3 regions of the Salinicoccus roseus genome follow, and region 3 is predicted to be linked to each of the others. Evidence: predicted binding sites of a transcription regulator. Region 3 holds the regulator's gene; each other region holds the start of a gene.
What was found. The regulator NrdR, encoded in region 3, represses ribonucleotide reductase genes. The targets are predictions, from matches to a motif close to AACACNATATATNGTGTT.
Positions count from the first base shown of each region.

Region 1 (2,275 bases), 1.1 Mb from region 3:
AATAGAAGAATATGGATATCTCCCTGGCCGGTGCAAAACTGTATGCGATGGTGAGGCCAAACTGGCCGAAAGCTGCGCACAGGCCGGAGAAGACGAGCATCCAGAATTGCGAGGCGGTCATCGGTTCAAACTGCCAGATGAAGAAGGGCAGCAGAACAACCGAGGAGAAGAAGGAGAAATAGAAGACGACCGTGTAGAACTTCTCCCGGCTCCCGAGCACCCGGAGCACAGTATAGGCGCCAGCTGCCAGCAGGGCGCCGAGTACGCCGACCACGGCATACAGCGTCTCACTCGACATGGAGGGCTTGATGATGAAGATCGCGCCGATGAAGGCGATGATGATTGCGGCCATCTGATATTTCCGTATGTATTCCTTAAGGAATATGGCGCATAGTATTATGGTGAAGAAGGGGCTCAATTTGTTGAGGATGTCCGCATCGCTCAGAACCATCCTGTCGATTGCGAAAAAGTTGAGTAAGACTCCGAGTACACCGAAGGTCGAACGCAGCATGAGCAGCCCCTGGTTCTCCCTCCGGCCAAAAAGTTTCTCCCTGTAGTATAATGCGAGGGTGAGGGCGACGAGCATCGCCACAAAGTTCCTGAAGAATGCCTTTTGGACCGTCGGCAGATCTCCGCTGTATTTTACAAGCAGGGCCATCAGGCTGAACCCGAGGGATGAAATGAGAAGGGCGATGATGCCTTTCGTCGTATTGTTCATTTTAAGAAACAACTCCATGATAAAATTTTTGGTGAAATTTTTATTTCACAGTTATATGCAGAGAGAGTTTTACCAAAAAATTTTTGGTCGAATTTTTGCTATAGTATAACATACATATGATGCGACTTTGTCTATATTTAAGTGATATTATTCCCAATGAAATGTCTTATTATGCCATTGATAATTCTGTATGATTATGTCATTATAGAACGTGCAATACACATATATTGTGTGTAAATTTTCCGTAGGACACAATATATAGTGTTTACCTGCTTTAAGAAGCGTGTAAAGAGATAATAGATGCAACCATGATTGTCGGACGGGAGTTCGATTATTTTATTTTGCAGGAGAAGGAATGGGGAGGCGATGGCATGATGATTGCATTCTATTCCATGACGGGGAATACCAGGCGCTTCATCAGAAACGCGCAGGTGGCGGAGCAGTATGATACTTACGAAATCAATGCTTCAAACAGCAGCGAGCAGATCCGGGAACCCTTCATACTCGTTACCGGAACCTACGGGTTCGGCGGAGTACCCGATGAAGTGAAGACGTTTCTTGAAGTGAACCACGAATTGATGGTGGGTGTCGCCTCAAGCGGCAACCGGAATTGGGGGAACAACTTTGCACGTGCCGGAGAGCATATCAGTGACGAATACGGAGTACCATTGCTGATGAAGTTTGAGCTTCATGGAAACCAGAAAGACAGAGAAGAATTCATTGAAAAGGCAGGGGCTATGCATGAAAGTCTTGGACGAAAAGAAATACAACCATATTGAACTGAATAACGAAGTGACGAAGCGCGATGAAACAGGTTTTTATCAGCTGCATAAGGATCAGGAGGCACTGGCCGTCTTCATGGAGGAGGTCAAGGACAAGACCATCCATTTCGACAGCGAGCTCGAACGTCTGCACTACCTAGTGGACAACGATTTCTACTATGACCTGTTTGCGGAGTATTCCGATGAGGATGTGATGGACATCGTCACATACGCGGACAGCATCCCATTCCAGTTCAAGAGCTATATGGCAGCAAGCAAGTTCTTCAAGGACTATACATTGAAGACGAACGACAAGAAGCAGTACCTCGAGGACTACAAGCAGCACGTGGTCATCGTGAGCCTCTACCTGGCCAAGGGCAACAAGGAACAGGCCAAACGCTTCATCCTGTCGATGATCGAACAGCGCTACCAGCCTGCGACACCGACATTCCTGAATGCAGGACGCGCACGCCGCGGCGAAATGGTCTCCTGCTTCCTGCTTGAAGTCGATGACAGCCTGAATTCAATCAACTACATCGATTCCACAGCCAAACAGCTTTCCAAGATCGGTGGCGGGGTTGCAATCAACCTGTCGAAACTGCGTGCCCGTGGCGAAGCGATAAAAGGCATTGAAGGCGTAGCGAAAGGTGTACTGCCGGTCGCCAAGGCGCTTGAAGGCGGATTCGGCTATGCCGATCAGCTGGGCCAAAGACCCGGTGCCGGTGCTGTCTACTTGAACATCTTCCACTATGACCTTCCGGAATTCCTGGATACGAAGAAAGTGAATGCGGATGAA
Region 1 is NZ_RKQJ01000001.1:1,288,038-1,290,312, reverse strand. Features, by position in the region: gene EDC33_RS06555 (DMT family transporter) at 1-718, opposite strand, end outside; gene nrdI (class Ib ribonucleoside-diphosphate reductase assembly flavoprotein NrdI) at 1,090-1,497, shown strand; gene nrdE (class 1b ribonucleoside-diphosphate reductase subunit alpha) at 1,460-2,275, shown strand, end outside.
Region 1: the regulator NrdR is predicted to act here: its motif matches at 967-984, upstream of nrdI (class Ib ribonucleoside-diphosphate reductase assembly flavoprotein NrdI).

Region 2 (2,275 bases), on a different contig from region 3:
CTGATAATACCCCTTGTCCGTTATATGCTCGATATCACCGAATCTTTTCTGGTCCAGGCGGCAGAAGCGGTCGGTCAGCGACTCGCTGGGTGTGCCATACACGCTGAAGAATATGTCATAGTCGTCAGTCCAATCGAACTGATACTGCTTCATCTCCTTCAGGATATCCATAGTGAACGCCTTGGCCTTGGGATTCTTTTCCCAATCCGGACCATGGAATACCGTCGCCGCTTCGTAAAGGCCGATGTAGCCCATGGACAGCGTGCAGCGCTCCCTGGTGAACACATCCATCACATCTTCGCCGGGTTCAAGCCGGATACCGAAGGCGCCGCTCTTATAGAGGATCGGGGCGTTGTCGCTGACTACCGATTTGAGGCGTTCGACCCTGCTCAGAAGTGCATCATGCATCAGCCACATCTTCTCATGGAAAATCTCCCAGAAAGCTTTCTTGTCTCCCCCTGATTCGATTGCTATCCGCGGTACATTGAGCGTGACGACACCCAGGTTTGCGCGTCCACTGTTGATGAAGGCGCCGGACGCATCCTGCCAGCTCGGGAGGAATGAACGGCAGCCCATCGGTGCCTTGAAATCACCGAGCAGCTCCACAGTCCTGTCATAGTTCAGGATATCCGGATACATCCGTTTCGCAGAGCATTCCAGGGCCAGCTGTTTGATGTCGTAATTCGGATCCTCCGGAAAGAAGTTGACACCCTTCCGGATGGAGAAGACCAATTTCGGGAAGATCGCTGTGAACTTCTGATCACCGATGCCTTCGATACGCGTATTGAGTATCGCACGCTGGATATACCTGCTGTATTTGTCGGTACCAAGGCCGAAACCGATTGTGACGAAAGGCGTCTGCCCATTTGACGTGTAGAGGGTATTGATCTCATACTCAAGACTTTGTATGGCATCTTTTATGTCCTTCTTCACACGCGCTTCCACATATGCTTCAATCTTGTCCTCCTGCACGTATTCCTGCGCTACAGCACGATGATGCGCTTCGTTCTTCTGTGCATATGCGCTCAATACCTCATCAATGCGATCGACCGTACACCCCCCATATTGGCTGCTGGAAACATTCGCGATGATCTGCACAATCTGTGCTGTTGCCGTCTGTATCGATTTCGGGGAGACCACTTTCGCATTGCCCATCTGGAAACCCTTCGCGAGCATTCCACGGATATCGATCAGGCAGCAGTTTGTCATCGGCTGGAAGGGGTGATAGTCAAGGTCATGAAAATGTATATCGCCTTCAGCGTGTGCTTTTGCGACATGTTCCGGCAGCATCCGCTCCAGTGCAAATGATTTGGCCACAACTCCGGCGGTGAGGTCCCTGAACGTGTTGAACGTCCTGCTGTCCTTGTTTGCGTTCTCATGCACAATCGATGGATCGAATTCCAGCAGCTGTACAATATCTTTATCCAATGTATACATATGACCACTCCAAACGCTATATATTGTGCTTCAACTAGAAAACTAACACAATATATGGTTTGTTTAATTATTTGGAATGCATTGTCTAATTTCCGACAAAAAGATATGAATGATTATTGAAATATTAAAAATACGCCTTCCCATCTGGGAGGCGTATTCCTATCAGGAGAATATCCTGTCTATCTTCTCGATCTCCGACTGTGTCAGTTCGACTTCCGCAGCTTTGGCGTTTGACCTGATCTGTTCACCATTCTTGGCCCCCGGGATGAGGACATCGACAGAAGGCCGGGTCAAATAGAAGGCCAGGACGATATGGGCGACTTCTTCCCCTTTTTCAGCCGCAATTCCCTTGAGCTGATCGACTTTCTTCAAGTTTTCCCTGAACTGGTCTTCCTTATAGAAAGGCAGGTTCGCCCGGAGATCCTCGAACTTCGTATTCTCGTCATATTTGCCTGCGAGGAGCCCTGCAGCCAGCGGGAAGTACGGAATGAAGGTAATCTGATGCTCTGCCGTATATTTCAGCAGATCTTCCTCAGCGGAACGGTCGAGCAGGTTGTACTGGCCCTGATAGACATCCACATGACCGTCCTTATCAGCTTCCTTCAGCTGTTCAAAGGAGAAGTTGGATACACCGATGGCGCGGATCTTGCCCGCTTCCTTCAATTCCGCAAGGGCCTGGATTGCTTCATCCTTTGGCGTCTCCTCATCCGGATAATGGATATAGAAGAGATCGATATAGTCCGTCTGCAGACGCTCTAGTGCTTCATTCACCGCCTGCTTGAGGAACTCGGGAGAATTGTCGAGGATCGTATTGCCATCTTCATCCACCCGATGGGCG
Region 2 is NZ_RKQJ01000004.1:199,445-201,719, forward strand. Features, by position in the region: gene nrdD (anaerobic ribonucleoside-triphosphate reductase) at 1-1,437, opposite strand, end outside; gene EDC33_RS12040 (aldo/keto reductase) at 1,600-2,275, opposite strand, start outside.
Region 2: the regulator NrdR is predicted to act here: its motif matches at 1,450-1,467, upstream of nrdD (anaerobic ribonucleoside-triphosphate reductase).

Region 3 (2,275 bases):
AGCGGACTGATCGACTCGAGCCGGTCGATATAGGAATCCTGCTCCGTCTCCCTCTCCGCCACCTGGGGTTTTGATATCGCCGGGAGTTTCCCCCGGCTCTCCTTCTGATAGTACCTTCTCGCCTCGTATTTCAGCTGCTCCATGTCGATGCCGGCATATTGTGTCGTCGATGACAGCAGGATCTGTTTCACATCATATGCATTCAGGTTGAATAGCACACTCAACTTCACAATCAGCATCCTGACTTCCCTTGTGAAGAAGGACCTGTCGATCTTCGTGCCCTTCAAGTGTGTGAAGAGTACATCGAAGTCGAAGTCTTCGATATCAAGGTTCGACCCGGCGGAGACATTCTCCCTCTTGAATGAGGCATCGGGTACGGTGAATCCTTCGCCGCTCCCTGCCTGGAACACTTCAGTGAACTTCCGCGTCACCTCGGTGATGTTCTTCGGCTTCATCGGATATGTCAGCCGCTCCTTCTTCTTCTTGTATGCATTCGGACCGATATGACTGTACAGGTAAAGGCTCAGCATGGGATCCTTGAAGAAGTCTTCCGGGGTAAGCGGAAGTAGCAGTTCATAGATGAACAGGTCATCGTGCTCCTCATTGGAGACGAAGGTCCTTATGAGGCCGATGCCCTCCAATTTCTCCAGAAGCGCAGAAAATGTGGACAGGGGCATGTTCAGTTCATCCATGATCTCCTTATGGAACCTGATCTCGAGCGTCCCGTGATGCAGGGAGGACTCCTGCAGATAGATGTATGCCATCGCAGCATCCTGATGGATGAGGGGGAGATAGAGTTCATTCAGCACATTCAGGTGGGACTTTTCAAAATCGGAGGGGTTATAGATCATGAACTCGGTATTCGGTTTCAGACGTTCATTGAAGTTCATCATCATCCCTGCCTTTGGCGAGGTGCTTCAGTGTATCCATCAACTGGTCGATATCCTTGAATTCCTTATAGACCGAAGCGAACCTGACATAGGCCACCTGGTCCAGTGTAATCAATTCCTTCATCACAAATTCACCAATTTCATTGCTTGATATCTCTGGCTTGTTCAGGTTTCTGAGCGCAGATTCTATGCGTGCAGTCGTTTTTTCCAATGCTTCGTATGGGATCGGACGCTTCTCACATGCTCTAAGCAGTCCGTCCATGAGCTTGTCCCGACTGAAGACTTCTCGGTTGCCATCTTTTTTTACTACGACGAGTGGAGACAGTTCCATGCGTTCAAAAGTGGTGAACCTGAAACCGCACTCCTCACATTCCCTGCGTCTGCGGATGGCGGACAGCTCATCCGTATGCCTGGAATCGACCACTCTGGAACTCGTATGCTGGCAGTTTGGACATCTCATATGACCACCTCACTTCCAGGGATTAGTATACCATTATAATATATCAGGAATAAAAAAAGAAGAAACAGAAGTTTCTTCTTTAAAAAAACATTTATATTTCCGAAACGATCTTTTCAGCAAGTTCGACGACACGTGTGGAGTAGCCCCACTCGTTGTCGTACCACGCAAGCACCTTCACCTTCCTGTCATCCATGACCATGGTGAGGGAGGAATCGATGATGGAGCTTCTGCTGTCAGTATTGAAGTCGCTCGAGACGAGCGGCGCGTCTGTGACACCGAGTATACCTTTGAGCTCGCCTTGTGCATACTTTTCAAATGTTGCATTGAGTTCCTCTTTGGTGACCGGCTTGTCCAGGTCCACCACCAGGTCCACGAGGGAAACATTGGAGACAGGTACACGGAGCGCCAGACCATGGAGCTTGCCGTTCAGTTGTGGCAACACGACGCCAAGTGCCTTTGCCGCTCCGGTCGAAGTCGGGATGATGTTATCTGCGCAAGACCGCGCCCTTCTCAGGTCCTTGTGGGGGTTATCGATGTTCTTCTGATCATTTGTATAGGCATGGACCGTAGTCATAAGGCCGTTGTTTATGCCGTACTCATCATCGAGCACCTTTGCGACGGGCGCCAGACAGTTTGTCGTACATGAAGCATTTGAAAACACATCATATGTATTGAGGTCGAGGGCCTCATCATTGACGCCGAGTACGACCGTCTGCACATCTCCGCCTTTGGCCGGTGCAGTAAGCAGTACTTTCTTTGCGCCCGCCTTGACATGGGCTATGGCTTTGTCGCCGTGATTGAATGCACCTGTCGCCTCTATGACAAGATCTACACCCATGGATTCCCACGGCAGGTTTTCAGGGTTTCTTTCATTGGTGATCTGAACTTCGCTGCCATCTATGACGAGCTTGCCTTCCTTAGCCTC
Region 3 is NZ_RKQJ01000001.1:179,330-181,604, reverse strand. Features, by position in the region: gene EDC33_RS01045 (replication initiation and membrane attachment family protein) at 1-890, opposite strand, end outside; gene nrdR (transcriptional regulator NrdR) at 877-1,350, opposite strand; gene EDC33_RS01035 (glyceraldehyde-3-phosphate dehydrogenase) at 1,442-2,275, opposite strand, start outside.